DNA from 2 places in the Actinoplanes sp. NPDC026670 genome. Region 1 is predicted to be linked to the other one. Evidence: predicted binding sites of a transcription regulator. Region 1 holds the regulator's gene; the other holds the start of a gene.
What was found. Region 1 encodes HrcA, which represses chaperone genes, less so after heat shock. Its sites were predicted from a motif close to GGTTNGCACNCTCNNNNNGAGNGTGCNAACC; they were not measured.
Positions count from the first base shown of each region.

Region 1 (7,627 bases):
GCAGTACACCGTGCCGTCGCCCTCGGCGCGCAGCGCACGGCGTACCGTCTCGCGGTCGTCGGCATGAACCAGATCGTCGAGGACGGTGAGTGGCGGCAGGTCGCCGCCGCCGGTCAGACGTCGCAGGCCCGGACTCGCGTAGCGGATCCGGTGGTCGGAATCGACGACCGCCATGATCTCCGCGGTGTTGCCGGTGACGGCCCGCAGGTAGAGATCGCTGTCCCGGCGGCCGATCGCCTCGACGAGCGTGATCCGGTCCAGGGCCAGCGCGGTCTCCCCGGCCAGCACCTCGAGCGCGTCGCGGCCGGCGACCAGCGCATCCCGGCGCCCGGTGATGATCAGGGCGCCGCCGCTGGGCCGGGCCACCGCCAGCGGCTCCAGGCGCAGCGGGCAGATCAGGGTGCGCTCGTCCGGATCGGCGGCACTGGTCCACCAGCTGTGGGAACCGGCGTCGGCGGGCTCGACCGACTGGCTCTCCCGGGACTGCCGCGCGTCGGCGGGCTCGACCGACCGGCCCTCTCGAGGCTGCCGCGCGTCGGCGCTGGGACGAGGCTGGGGCAGGCGCTTGCCGTCGGTGGGGAGAGGCCGGGGCAGGCGCTTGCCGTCGGTGGGGAGAGGCCGGGGCAGGCGCTCGCCGTCGGTGGCGAGGATCACGCGGCGGACGCTGCCGGGTGGCAGCAGGCGGCTGACGGCGACGCGGACCGCCTCCTCGACGGCGGGGACGTCGGCCGCCGCGACCAGGGCGGTGTTCGCCGAGCGCAGGCCGCGTTCCCGGGTCAGGGCCTGGCTGTGCTGGTGCACGGCGTCGGCGAGCCGGGTGATCATGAGCAGCAGGGTGATCGCCCCGGTGACCGCGATCACCACCCCGTTGCGGACCGGTCCGGAGACGGACTCGATGATCAGCACGATGGGCGGGGTGGCGGCCGACATGGCGAGCAGGATGGTGTCGCGGAACCGCCACGGCGCCATCCGCGCGGGCCGTGGCTCGGTGAGCCGGGTCATCGACGGGTGCAGCGCGGACAGTCCCCACGCGAGGTATAGCAGCACGTAGGCGGACTCGGCGGCCGGGCTCTCGCCGGTCAGCGGATAGAAGATGTCGCCGGTGAGCATGCCGGTCGACCCGGTGACCAGCAGGATCGCGGCGACGTTGCGATGGTCGGCGATCACCAGGCGCACGGCGACACCGATCAGCAGCAGGTCACCGATCACGTCGGCCGGGGAGACCGTGCCGAACCGGCCGTCCACGCTGATCACGAACACCCAGACCACGAGCATGCCGGAGCAGGCGAACGCCACCAGGTCGATGAGGCGGGCCCGGTCGACCAGCAGCGCGCCGCCCCGGGTGAACTGGAGCAGGCTCAGCGCCACCAGGACGAACATCAGCAGGTACGAGGTGTCGGCGAAGGCCATCCGGTCGTACGCGTAGAAGATGTCCCCGATCGCGAGGGTGGCCACCGCGCCGGCCAGCAGCAGCCACGGCGCACGACGGGCCGGGCGGTGCCGGTGAACGCCCCAGAGAATGGCGCCGGCGCTGCCCGCTCCCAGCAGGATCCACTCGATCGCCCTCAGCACGACCTACTTAGTACCAGGGTGGTTGCGCACTGTCCATGTGGATGTATACGCAGCGCTACCAGTCTTGGGCAAGCGAGACATTACGACTAGTCACCGATAATTCCGGAGGTCCCTCAATGGAAGACCTCCGCTACCACCTGAGCCGTACCGGCCCCGCCGTCGCCGGTTACCGGCTGCCACTTTCCCTCCGGCGCGTGCCACTCCAGATCGCCGAAACGTACCCGTTCGAGGCCGGTGGCCGAGGCGTGCGAGACCAGCCAGTGCGCGAACCGCCAGCCGACACTCGGGTCGGTCACCGCGACCGTGAGACCGGCCGCCTCGGCGCTGCGGGCCTGACCGGCCAGTTTCTTGCCCCAGTCCAGCTGGAGACTGCTCAGCAGCGCGGCGGCCGCCTCCGCGCCGCGCACCGCCGGGATGTCCGGCACGACACACTCGACGGCGCCGGTGGCCCGGCCGGTCAGCGCGGCGGCCAGCACCTTCGACTCGTCGGCCCACTTCTCGTAGGCCTCCGGATACGCCGACCGCTGCACCCGCTGCGCGGCGTCGGTGACCCGCATCTCCTCCCAGCCCTTGACCTTCTTGAGGGCGGCGTAGAACTTGCCGGCCGAATAGCGGGGGTCGCTGATCTGCTCGACCGTGCCCCACCCCTGGCTGGGCCGCTGCTGGAAGAGGCCGACCGAGTCGCGGTCGCCACTCTCCAGATTCTCCAGTTTCGACTCCTGGAAGGCGGTGGCCAGCGCGACCACGATCGCCTGCTCCGGCATGTTGCGCCGGACCCCGATCGCGGCGATGGTCGCCGCGTTGGCCATCTGGGCGGTGTCGAGAGTGACCTGACCGTCGGCGCGAACCGTGCACTCGGGACCGAGCTGTGGCAGCTTGATGGTGCCGGCCAGGTTGTTGATCAGGACGACCACACCGGCCACCACGGCGACGGACAGCAGGGCGATCACGCCCACGATCGGTTTCGCGCGCACCCACACCTCCTCTGACGCCGGACGCCAAGCCTAGACAACGAGCGCTTGCGGCCCGGCGTCACTGTGGCCCGCGGCACCCGACCGGGGCGGTCAGCGGATCCAGTCCGGGTCGCGTTTCTCGCGTGCGGCGGCCACCCCCTCCCGGCCCTCGGCCGACTTGAAGTATCCGGCTGAGCGGTGCGCGAGATCGGCCAGGTCGGCCCGGATCGAGTCGGCTCTCGTACGGCGCAGAAGTTGTTTGGTGCCGGCCAGGGCGAGCGGACCGCCGCGGACGAGTGAGGAGCAGTAACGCCGCACCGCGTCGTCCAGGTCGTCCTCCGCGACGGCCGCGGTGACCAGGCCGATCTCGGCCGCCCGGGCGCCGTCGAAGACGTCGCCGGTCAGATAGAGGTCGGCGGCGGCCCGCGGCGACAGCCGGGGCAGCACGGTCGAGCTGATCACCGCGGGGATCACGCCGAGCCGGACCTCGGTGAAGGCGAAGGTGGCCGAGCGGACGCAGACCGCGATGTCGGCCGCGCCGATCAGGCCGAGGCCGCCGGCGCGGGCCGGACCGGCGATCCGGGCGATCACCGGCTTTCCGAACTCCCAGAGCACCGCCAGCACGTCGGCCAGCATCTCGGCGGGCAGCCGGTCGCCGGGGCCGGCCGCGGCGGTCTCCTTCAGGTCGACGCCGGAGGAGAAGACCGGGCCCTCGTGGGTGAGAACCACCACACGGCTGTCCGGGTCGGCGGCCGACGCGGCGAGCGCGTCCAGCAGCTGCCCGAGCAGCGCGGTGGAGAGCGCGTTGCGGTTGGCCGGGTTGTCGATTGTCATCGTGGTCACGCCGGCGGCGGTGACGGTACGGACCAGATCCATCCCGGAACTGTAAGACGTGCACACTTGACGGATGGCCGGCGCACTCCCCGATGGCGAACCCGTACCCTCCGACGGGTCGCTCCCCGACGAAGCCACCCGTGAGGTGGGCAAGAACGGGTTCGCCGTCTACGTGCACGTCCCGTTCTGCGCCAGCCGCTGCGGGTACTGCGACTTCAACACCTACACGGCGAGCGAGCTGGGCGGCGGGGCGAGCCGCGACGAGTACGCGGAGACCGTCCTGGCCGAGCTGGCCCTCGCGGCCCGGGTGATCGAGCCCGGCCCGGTCGGCACGGTCTTCGTCGGCGGCGGCACTCCCACCCTGCTCAGCGCCGGTGACCTGGGCCGGATCCTGGAGGGCATCGACCGGACCTGGGGGCTGGCCCCCGGCGCCGAGGTGACCACCGAGGCCAACCCGGAGTCGGTGGACCCGGCCTATCTGCGGCAGCTGCGTGGGGCCGGTTTCACCCGGATCTCGCTCGGCATGCAGTCCGCGGCCACGAACGTGCTGCGGGTGCTCGACCGCAGACACACCGCCGGGCGCGCCCCGCAGGCCGCGATCGAGGCCCGCGAGGCCGGCTTCGAGCACGTCAACCTGGATCTGATCTACGGGACGCCGGGAGAGAGCCCGGACGACTTCGCGCGTTCCCTCCAGACCGTCGTCGACGCCGGTGTGGATCATGTGAGCGCCTACGCGCTGATCGTCGAGGACGGCACCCGGATGGCCGGGCGGATGCGGCGGGGCGAGCTGCCGTACCCGTCGGACGATGTGGCGGCCGACCGCTACCTGGCCGCCGAGGCGGCGCTGAGCGCGGCCGGATTCCAGTGGTACGAGGTGTCCAACTGGGCCCGGACCGGCGGGGAGTGCCGGCACAACCTGCTCTACTGGACCGGCGCCGACTGGTGGGGTCTGGGGCCGGGCGCGCACAGCCACGTCGGCGGGGTGCGCTGGTGGAACGTCAAACACCCGTCGGCGTACGCGAAACGCCTGGCCGAGGGGGTTTCGCCGGGACACGCGCGGGAGCTGCTGACCGACGCCGACCGGCACATGGAGGACGTGATGCTCCGGGTGCGGCTGCGCGAGGGCATCCCGCTCGACCGGGTCGACGCCGCCGGCGCCGCGCAGGCCCTGGCCGACGGCCTGCTCGACCCGGGCGCCTACGAACAGGGGAGGCTCGCGCTCACCCTGCGGGGCCGGCTGCTGGCCGACGCGGTCGTCCGCGACGTGCTGTAAAGACCGTTCTGACCCGTCCGGCCCCGAAATCCGAGCCCGGTACGTACTTTCGATCATCGCGTTGTGACCGCCCGCGACGTAGACTGGCACTCTATTAGCGGGAGTGCCAACAGGGGGAGGGGTCATATGAGTCTTGATGACCGCAAGCTCGAGGTGCTCCGGGCGATCGTCGAGGACTACGTCGAGACTCAGGAGCCGGTGGGCAGCAAGGCACTGGTCGACCGGCACAAGCTCGGCGTCTCCCCGGCCACCGTCCGCAACGACATGGCCGTGCTGGAGGAGGAGGGTTACATCCGGCAGCCGCACACCAGTGCCGGCCGGGTGCCCACCGACGCCGGTTACCGGCTCTTCGTCGACCGGCTCACCAAGATCAAGCCGCTCAGCCCGGCCGAGCGCCGCGCCATCGAGCGGTTCATGGTCGGCGCCGTCGACCTCGACGACGTGGTGCACCGCACCGTCCGGCTCCTGGCCCAGCTCACCCGCCAGGTCGCCGTCGTGCAGTATCCCAGCCTGTCCCGCTCCGCGGTCCGCCACCTGGAGCTGGTGCCGATCTCCACCACCCGCCTGATGCTGGTGATGATCACCGACACCGGCCGGGTCGAGCAGCGGCTCGTGGAGATGCCCGGCCCGCTCGCCGACGGCGAGGTGTGGGAGCTGCGGCTCCGGGTAAACGAGAAACTGGCCGGGCAGCGGCTCGCCGACACCCCGCCCCTGGTGCAGAAACTCGTCGAGGAGTGCGCCATCGAGCGCCGCGCGTCGATGACGTGCCTGGCGTCGATCCTGCTGGAGACTCTGGTCGAGCGGAGTGAGGAGCGCCTCGCGCTCGCGGGTACGGCCAACTTGACACGCGGGGGTGTGCTGGACTTCCAGGGCACGCTGCGGCCCGTCCTCGAGGCTCTCGAGGAGGAGGTGATCCTTCTGAAGCTCATCGGCGATCTGGAGCCCCGGACCACCCGGGTCCTGATCGGCGACGAGAACCAGATCGACAACCTCCGGTCGGCGTCCGTGGTGAGCAGTGGTTACGGACCGGGTACCACGATCGTTGGTGGGCTCGGCGTGCTGGGGCCCACCCGGATGGACTACCCCGGCACTATCGCTACCGTTCGTGCAGTGGCACGCTACGTTGGCGACCTGTTGGCACAGAATTGACGGATTCGCGCAGACATTGAGGACTCCAAACCCCGTGGCCAAGGACTATTACGGAATTCTCGGTGTGAGCCGGGAGGCAACCGACGACGAGATCAAGCGCGCCTACCGCAAACTGGCACGGCAGTACCACCCGGACGTCAATCCGGATCCGGAGGCGCACGACAAGTTCAAAGAGATCAACGCGGCGTACGAGGTTCTCTCCGACGACCAGAAGCGGCAGATCGTCGACCTCGGTGGCGACCCGCTGGCGCCGGGTGGAGGCATGCCCGGCGGAGCCGGTGGCGCCGGCCCGTTCGTCGGTTTCCAGGACATCATGGACGCGTTCTTCGGCACGGCCGCCGGTGGTGGCTCCCGTGGCCCGCGCCCGCGCACCCGGCCCGGCGCCGACGCGATCCTCCGGCTCGAGCTCGACCTGGTCGAGACCGCCTTCGGCGTGGAAGCCCCGATCACCGTCGACACCGCGGTCCTCTGCACCCAGTGCTCCGGCGCCGGCACCGCGCCCGGCACCCACCTGTCGACGTGCGAGGTCTGCTCCGGCCGCGGCGAGGTCCAGTCGGTGCAGCGCACCTTCCTCGGCCAGGTCGTCTCGTCCCGCCCCTGCCAGAACTGCCAGGGCCACGGCACGGTCATCCCCAGCCCCTGCCCGACCTGCGCGGGCGACGGCCGGATAAGGACACGCCGCTCGCTCACCGTCAAGATCCCGGCGGGCGTCGAGGACGGCATGCGGATCCGGCTGGCCCAGCAGGGCGAGGTCGGCCCCGGCGGCGGCACCGCCGGCGACCTGTATGTGGAGATCCACGAGCGGCCGCACGACGTCTACTCCCGCAAGGGCGACGACCTGCACTGCCGGGTCACCCTGCCGATGACGGCGGCCGCCCTCGGCACCCGGATGACCATCAAGACCCTCGACGGCGAGGAGAACATCGAGGTCAAGCCGGGCACCCAGCCGGCCAGCACGTTGCGTATCCGCGGCAAGGGCGTGCCGCACCTGCGTGGTCAGGGCCGTGGCGAGTTGTTCGTGCACCTCGACGTCAAGACGCCGACCAAGCTCACCGCCGACCAGGAGCGGATGCTCCGCGACTTCGCCAAGACCCGCGGGGAGGACGTCGCCGAGCTGAGCAAGCAGGGTGGCTTCTTCAGCCGGATGCGGGACGCGTTCAACGGCCACTGACGGCCGAAACGCCGGGTGTGCCCCCTTGCGCACCCGGCGTCTTCCGTGCCCGGATCAGGGGCAGGGCTGCTGCGGCGGAACCGCCCCGATCGTGAGGTTCACACGGCTGCCCGGGGCCGCCAGCGTCCCGGCGCGCGGATTCTGGAATCCGACGAGGCCGATGAAGTCGCAGCTGAGGTCGGGGAACGTGGTCACCGTGCCGCGAGTGAAACCCGCACGGACCAGCACGGTGGTGGCCTCCTCCGGGGTGATCCACCGCACGTTCGGCACCGCCGTCATCTTCACCCAGCTGGATCCGTTCGACCAGATGATCTTGCCGGGCCGGTACAACTGGCCGTACACCGTCTCGGCCGGGTTCGCGAAGGTGACCATGATGGTGTCGGCGTCGATGACGGTTCCCTGCGCCGGCGGTCGTCCCTGCGATGACATGTCGATGCTGAGCAGGTCACCGGTCCGGGTGATCACCGGTTTGACCGTGTCGGAGTAGTAGTAGGCGCCGTTCAGATCGAAGATCGTGGTGATCGCCGCGGCGGCGGGACTGGCGAACAGCATCGAACCGGCGAACGCCAGCACGGCGCTGAGCACGCCGATTCTCTTGAGCAGGGTGGTCCTCATGGCGCCCTTTCGTGACGAAGGCTTCGCGGCTCATCTCTCGGCCGCGGGTCGCGCCTACGC
Region 1 covers NZ_JBEZXU010000045.1:47,246-54,872, forward strand. The annotation lists gene AB0E94_RS34795 (PAS domain-containing protein) at 1-1,572, opposite strand, end outside; gene AB0E94_RS34800 (hypothetical protein) at 1,686-2,552, opposite strand; gene AB0E94_RS34805 (enoyl-CoA hydratase-related protein) at 2,637-3,401, opposite strand; gene hemW (radical SAM family heme chaperone HemW) at 3,433-4,632, shown strand; gene hrcA (heat-inducible transcriptional repressor HrcA) at 4,759-5,781, shown strand; gene dnaJ (molecular chaperone DnaJ) at 5,816-6,952, shown strand; gene AB0E94_RS34825 (PASTA domain-containing protein) at 7,007-7,567, opposite strand.

Region 2 (7,627 bases), on a different contig from region 1:
TGTGCCCCGGTCGCAATTGGGTTGACGGCCGGGGCACCCGCACGGTGGCATGACGGCCGTGACGGCTGACTTCTCGATCCGCCCGGCCCACCCCGACGACGCCGCGGCGTCGGCCGCGCTCCGCGCCGTGGTCCACCCCTATCTGGTCCGTGGTGAGGCCTCCACCCGCCGCACGTTCGCCGACCCACCACCCGGCGGGGACCGGATCTACCTGCTGGCCGAGAGCAACGGTGGGATCATCGGCCAGGCCTCGGCCTTCCGGGACACCCGCTCGTCGGATGCCGGCTTCGGCCGGATCGCGTTGCACGTGCACCCGCAGCACCGGGGCCGGGGTGTCGGCACGGCTCTGCTCACCGAGGCGACCACCCATCTGCGGTCGATCGGGGTGTGCCGGGCGAGTTGCTGGGCCCGGCCGGAGTCGGCCGGGTTCGCCCGCGCCCACGGGTTCGAGCCGTCCCGCGAGATGCGTTTCTCGGGCCTGGACCTGACCGGGTTCGGCGATCGGCCGTTCGTGCCGGCGCCACCCGGGATCCAGGTGGTGCGGCTGCGCGAGGTGACCGAGGAGGCGCTGTACGCGGCGGATGTGGCGGCCGCGACGGACGAGCCGGGTGAGGCACCGCCGCAGCCCACGCCCTACCCGCTGTGGCGTTACGAGATCTGGGACGAGCCGGGCCTGGACCGGGACACCAGCATCGCCGCCGTCGCGGACGGCGTGATCGTGTCGTTCTCGCTGGTGCTGCGGGACGGCGACCGGATGTGGTCGGACATGACCGCCACGGTTCCGGAGCATCGCGGCCGTGGTCTGGCCCGCCTGGTCAAGTACGCGGCCCTGCGCCGCGCCGCGGCCTCCGGCGTACGAACCGCCTACACCAGCAACGCCGAGGAGAACAAGCCGATGCTCGCGGTCAACGACCGGCTCGGCTACCGCACGGTGGCCACCCAGGTGTCCTGCGTGGCTCAGCTCTGAGAAGTCAGCCCCGAGAAGGAGGTGGCTCACACATCGGGAAGACCGTGTGGCGTACGCGGGATCTCGTCGTAAGGTGTTGGAAACAACTGAATACCTCATCCAGAGGGGCAGAGGGATACGGCCCGACGAAGCCCCGGCAACCACCGCGCAGCGATTCTCGATGACGAGCCGCGCGTGGCAGGTGCTAATTCCGTCCCCGTTTCGGCAGGTCGCCGCGGGGAAAGATGAGAGGAAACTCTGATGACGTCTGTCGTTGACGCACCCTCGACCACCTCCACGTCGCCCGCTCGTGGCCTGATCTGTCGCGCTTGCAGCTCCGAGTACCCGCTGGCCGCGCAGCACGCTTGTTACGAGTGTTTCGGCCCGCTCGAGGTCGCCTACGACGAGGCGGCGCTCGCGCGGGTGACCCGGGCCCAGATCGAGGCGGGCCCGCAGAACATCTGGCGTTACGCGGCCCTGCTGCCGGCCGGCCAGGACCCGGCGACCCGGGTGACCCTCGACCCGGGCCTGACCCCGCTGGTGGCGGCCCCGCAGCTGGCCGCCGCGGTCGGCATCGAGGCCCCGCTCTACGTCAAGGACGACTCGCAGAACCCGACGCACTCGTTCAAGGACCGGGTCGTCTCGGTGGCCCTGACCGCGGCCAAGGAGTTGGGCTTCAAGCGGTTCTCCTGCGCCTCGACCGGCAACCTGGCCAACTCGGTCGCCGCCCACGCGGCCCGGGCCGGTGTGCCGAGCATCGTCTTCATCCCGTCCGACCTCGAGCCGGGCAAGATCATCACGACCGCGGTGTACGGCGGCGAGCTGGTCGCCATCGAGGGCTCCTACGACGACGTGAACCGGCTGTGCAGCGAGCTCGTGGAGACCGACGAGTTCGAGGACACCGCGTTCGTGAACGTGAACGTCCGCCCGTTCTACGCCGAGGGCTCGAAGACGCTGGGCTACGAGGTGGCCGAGCAGCTCGGCTGGCGCATCCCGGCCCAGGTGGTCATCCCGATGGCCTCCGGCGAGCTGCTCACCAAGGTGGACAAGGCGTTCTCCGAGCTGGTCGAGATCGGACTGGCCGAGGCCCCGGAGGGCGGCTGGACGGTCTTCGGCGCCCAGTCCGAGGGCTGTAACCCGATCGCGGTCGCCCTGCACGCCGACACCGACGTGATCACCCCGGTGAAGCCGACCGGCATCGCCAAGTCGCTGAACATCGGTGACCCGGCCGCCGGGCCGTACGCGATCGAGGCCGTGAAGCGCACCGGCGGCTGGATGGACTACGCGAACGACGACGAGATCCGGGCCGGCATCCGGCTGCTCGCCGAGACGACAGGCATCTTCGCCGAGACCGCCGGCGGCACCACCGTCGCGGTGCTCAAGAAGCTGGTGGCCAGTGGCAAGCTCGACCCTGCCAAGGAGACCGTCGTCTACAACACCGGCGAGGGCCTGAAGACGCTCGACGCGGTGGCCGGCCAGGTTGGACCGACCCACACGATCAAGCCGTCGCTGCGCGGCGCCCGGGAGGCCGGCCTGCTCGGCTGACCCCGTTACGGGTCGTCCGAGCGGACGGGCGAAGGTCACCAATTCGTGACCAACTCTCACTGACTGTCACCGACGATCAGCCGGTTGTCAGAATTACCTCCTCCGAGGACTTGCACTCCGATCTCCGGATGGGCAGGATGCTCTCTGCGGGAGGACGCGACGCCGTACGAGGCCCCTCACCAGAGCTTGGCGACAATCTCCAGAGGGTCCCAACGATCCAGCGCTGACCCAAACGGCTACGTGCCCGGAGGTGCTGTGCGTCCGTCCTCCCGACCAACTTCCTTGCGGAGCACCCGCAGGACCCAGGGGCGCAGCGGCAGTTCGAGCGGGTAATGCCCGTCGGCCAGGCCCGCGTTCTTCTCGAACCAGTTGCGCACCCCGTAGGACGGGGTCAGTGCGATCGACCAGCCACACGCGAGCCAGTAGGCGGGCCAGAACAGCGGGCCGAAGAACGCGTACTGGCTCGCGTGCCGTGATTCGTGGGTGAACAGCCGGAGCCGTTCGTCGGCGAGCAGCCACTCGGCGGAGCGGTTCGTGATGATCACCGAGCCGACCGTGAAGCAGGAGCCGGCCGGCATCCGGAACCGGAAGTTCTCCGCGATCAGCACCCCGTGGCGTCCTCGCCGGACCTTCGTGCCGGTGCCGAGGGCCACCAGCAGCCCGACGAGGGTCGTCCCGTTCACCGCGGTCAGCGTCGTCCGCGTCACGTGCCACCCGCGCCCGGCCATCTCAGACCCGCCGGCGCATCTGCAACTCGGTGAGGACCCGCACGGTCGGGTGCGGCAGCCGGACCCCGGTGTCGGTGAAGCCCAGCTTCTCGTACGCCCGGACGGCCCGGTCGTTGCCGCAGACCACCTCGAGCAGCAGCTCGTCCCGCCCGGCCGCCGCGGACCAGTCGGCGACCGCCTCGACGAGCTGGCCGAGCATCTTGCCGCCCCGGGCGGCCGGAGTCAGGTAGACCGCGAAGATGACCGTGCAACCCGGCTCGCCGGGCACCGTGGTCCCGCCGGCGTGCCCGACCAGCGGCCCGCCCGGGTCGACGATGAACTGGGCCGTGTCCGGTCCCTCCGACGACTGCGCGATCCGCTGCCGGTAGTTCTCGTGCGGTCGTGCCGCGGCCTGGGCCAGGGTCTCCAGGAACGCCAGTGGACTGTCGGCCAGCATCTCCAGGCGAAGCGCCCGCATCCGCCCGGCGTCGTCCGGGGTCACCCGCCGTACGTCCCAGTTCTCCATGGGTCCATCCCTACCGCTGGGATGCCTGGTCGGCAACCGGGTTGTCGCTAAGTCGAGTGGCCCGGATGGGTCATGATTCGACGATGAGCGATGAGTTCCCGCGGCCGTACGCGGAGGAGCCCCCGGCCCCCGAGCCGGTCTCCGGTCTCCGGCTCGTGCGTACCCGCCCGTGGGGGGTCGCCGCGGCGGTGCTGATCACCTTCGTGGTCACGGTCGCCTATCCGTTGACCGTGAACGCCTTGATGACGTCGCCTGACTACGACTTCGGGCCGGCCTTCTGGGCCGCAGGGGTGACCATCGACGCCCTTCCCGAGGTCGTGTCGCTGACGATCGTCGCCGCGCTGGCGGGCCGCCGGGTGACCGTAGGCCGGGCACTGGGCTTTCTGGTGGCGTCGATCGGTCTGGTGTTCGCGCAGAGCCTCCTGTTCACGGCTCTTCCGTTCAGCACACTTCTGGAGGCCGGTCTGCCCCTGGAGGTGCTGTCGCCGGTGATCCATGCGCTGACGCTGCTCGCCCACGGTCTGCTGGGCATCGTCCTGTTCCCGCCGGTGTCCGGCCGCAGCAACCTGTGGGGTCTGGTGGTGGCCTCAGTGGCCGTGGCGGTACTGAACGCCGTGGAGTTGTGGACCCCGGTCCCCGTGATCGACGCGCTGCCGCTGGGGTGGCCGGCGGTGGACGCGGTCCTTCTGGTCGGTTGGGCGATTGCGGTGCTCGTCACGTCACCCTCGGCCGCCCCGGCATGGGTCGCCACCCCCTCTGACCTGGGCCGTCAAGATCCTTAGCCGAATCGCGGCCACCGGCGGGTGTTTCGCGGGAAGATGGGGTTTCTTGCACTCGCCATCGGAGAGTGCTAAACAAGTGATTGGCACTCGCGCATGCTGAGTGCCAGCAGGTCGGGACGGTGGGGTTCCGGTCGCGATGCTGCCATCGGCATCGGGGCACGGAGCCGGTCGTCGCGGGCTATCCGGCTCGGCCTGAGGACGTCACCTTCGCCAGGTGGTGGCGTCCGCAGACTTCCTCAACGTGCGGAGAGCGGGGCCGACGAGGCCCGGCGCCGCGGATGTCCGGGAGGACAACGCCGTATGGCCAAGATCATCGCATTCGACGAGGAGGCTCGTCGGGGCCTCGAGCGTGGCATGAACCAGCTCGCCGACGCCGTCAAGGTGACGCTCGGCCCCAAGGGTCGCAACGTCGTGCTCGAGAAGAAGTGGGGCGCCCCCACGATCACCAACGATGGTGTATCCATCGCCAAGGAGATCGAGCTCGAGGACACCTTCGAGAAGATCGGCGCCGAGCTGGTCAAGGAGGTCGCCAAGAAGACCGACGACGTCGCCGGTGACGGCACGACGACCGCGACCGTCCTCGCCCAGGCACTGGTCCGTGAGGGCCTGCGCAACGTGGCCGCCGGCGCCAACCCGATGGCCCTCAAGCGGGGCATCGAGGCCGCCGTGGCCAGCGTCTCCGAGGAGCTGAGCAAGCTCGCGAAGGACGTGGAGACCAAGGAGCAGATCGCCTCCACCGCCTCCATCTCGGCCGCTGACACCACGGTCGGCGAGAAGGTCGCCGAGGCCATGGACAAGGTCGGCAAGGAAGGCGTCATCACCGTCGAGGAGAGCAACACCTTCGGCCTCGAGCTCGAGCTCACCGAGGGTATGCGCTTCGACAAGGGCTTCATCTCGGCGTACTTCATGACCGACGCCGAGCGCATGGAGGCCGTCTTCGACGACCCCTACATCCTGATCGCGAACAGCAAGATCTCCGCGGTCAAGGACCTGCTCCCGATCCTGGAGAAGGTCATGCAGGGCGGCAAGCCCCTCGTGATCATCGCCGAGGACGTCGAGGGCGAGGCCCTGGCCACCCTGGTCGTCAACAAGGTCCGTGGCACCTTCAAGTCGGTCGCCGTCAAGGCCCCCGGCTTCGGTGACCGCCGCAAGGCCATGCTGGAGGACATCGCCATCCTCACCGGTGGCGCCGTCATCAGCGAAGAGGTCGGCCTCAAGCTGGACGCCGCTGACCTGTCCCTGCTGGGCCAGGCCCGCAAGATCGTCATCACCAAGGACGAGACCACCATCGTCGACGGTGCCGGCAACGCCGACCAGATCCAGGGCCGGGTCAACCAGATCCGCGCCGAGATCGAGCGCTCGGACTCCGACTACGACCGTGAGAAGCTGCAGGAGCGCCTGGCCAAGCTGGCCGGCGGCGTTGCGGTGATCAAGGTCGGCGCGGCCACCGAGGTCGAGCTCAAGGAGCGCAAGCACCGCATCGAGGACGCCGTTCGCAACGCGAAGGCGGCCGTCGAGGAGGGCATCGTCCCCGGTGGTGGCGTGGCGCTGGTCCAGGCCGGCAAGTTCGCGTTCGAGAAGCTCGACCTGTCCGGCGACGAGGCCACCGGTGCCAACATCGTCAAGGTCGCGCTCGACGCCCCGCTGCGTCAGATCGCCGTCAACGCCGGCCTCGAGGGCGGCGTCGTGGTCGAGAAGGTGCGCAACCTCGAAGCGGGTTGGGGCCTGAACGCCGCGAACGGCGAGTACGTCGACCTGCTGGCCGCGGGCATCATCGACCCGGCCAAGGTCACCCGCTCGGCGCTGCAGAACGCCGCGTCGATCGCCGCGCTGTTCCTCACCACCGAGGCCGTCGTGGCCGACAAGCCCGAGAAGTCCCCGGCTCCGGCCGGTGCCCCGGGCGGCGGTGACATGGACTTCTGAGTCCAGTCTTAGAACGGGCGGTCCGCTTCGGCGGGCCGCCCGTTCTGCTTTCCGTCCGTCATCGGCTCTGTCTTCCGTCACCGTCGGCGGTGCCGTCCCGGTTCGAGGGCCGTCAGCCACCGCAGCAGGACCCCGGAGAGTACGGCCAGAGCGCCCACTCGGGCCACGGAGGCACTGTCCGGGCCGGTCACCGGCACGTCGGGTGGCGTCGGTTCCGGGGTGGCGGCGGTGACCCGGACGGTGATCGTGCCGGTGGCGGTGCCGCCCCGCCAGTCGGTGACCGTGTAGGTGAACCTGTCGATCCCGGCGAACCCGGCGTCCGGGATGTACCGCACCGTGCCCGTGTTCCCGGCCGTGGCCGCGGCGGCACCGCCGATCCGGGCCGTTCCGTGGGCCGGCTGCCCGACGGCCACCAGGGTCAGGCGGTCACCGTCGGGGTCCGTGTCGTTCCCGGCCGGCCACAGGGTGACCTGCTCGCCGGACGTGACGGCGGTCAGGTCGCCGGTCACCAGCGGAGGCCGGTTCGGCACCCGGCCGGTCGGTGACGGCGATGCCGGCGGCCTGGTCGGAGGCACGGTGACCGGCGGGCCGGACGGCGACGGCGAAGCAGACGGCGACGGCGAAGCGGGTGGGGACGCAGATGGGGACGGCGACACGGAAACCGACGGCGACACGGATGCTGACGGCGACACGGATGCTGACGGGGATGTGGAAGCCGACGGGGACGTGGAAGCCGACGGGGATGCTGACGGGGACGCAGGTGCCGGCGGGGAGACGGACGGCGAGGCCGACGCGGACGGCGCCGGCGGTAGGAGCTGGACGGTCACCGAGGCGGTGGCGACGCGCCCCAGGTCGTCACTGACCACGTAGGTGAAGGAGTCCGAGGTGACGCCGGCCCGGGAGACGTACGTGATCGCCTGGTCGGTGTCGAGCCAGGCGGTGCCGTTGGCGGCCGCCCGGACCTCGGTCAGCGTGAGGGTCTGCCCGGTGTTCGGATCGTGGTCGTTGGCCAGCACGTCGAAGATCACGACCGTGGACCCGGCGACGGAGTAGGCGTCGTTCAGGGCGACCGGCGGAGCGTTGCGGACCAGCACGGTGAGCACGGCCGTCGAGGTGGCGTGGACCGGGTCCTCGATGGTGTACGAGACCGTGTCGAGGCCCTGGAACCCGGTCGCCGGGCGGTAGGTGAGGACCCCGC
Region 2 covers NZ_JBEZXU010000031.1:77,885-85,511, reverse strand. The annotation lists gene AB0E94_RS28255 (GNAT family N-acetyltransferase) at 59-967, shown strand; SAM riboswitch class I at 1,060-1,198, shown strand; gene thrC (threonine synthase) at 1,208-2,491, shown strand; gene AB0E94_RS28245 (hypothetical protein) at 2,728-3,198, opposite strand; gene AB0E94_RS28240 (GNAT family N-acetyltransferase) at 3,221-3,724, opposite strand; gene AB0E94_RS28235 (hypothetical protein) at 3,808-4,506, shown strand; gene groL (chaperonin GroEL) at 4,807-6,429, shown strand; gene AB0E94_RS28225 (Ig-like domain-containing protein) at 6,507-7,627, opposite strand, start outside.
Region 2: the regulator HrcA is predicted to act here: its motif matches at 4,585-4,615, upstream of groL (chaperonin GroEL).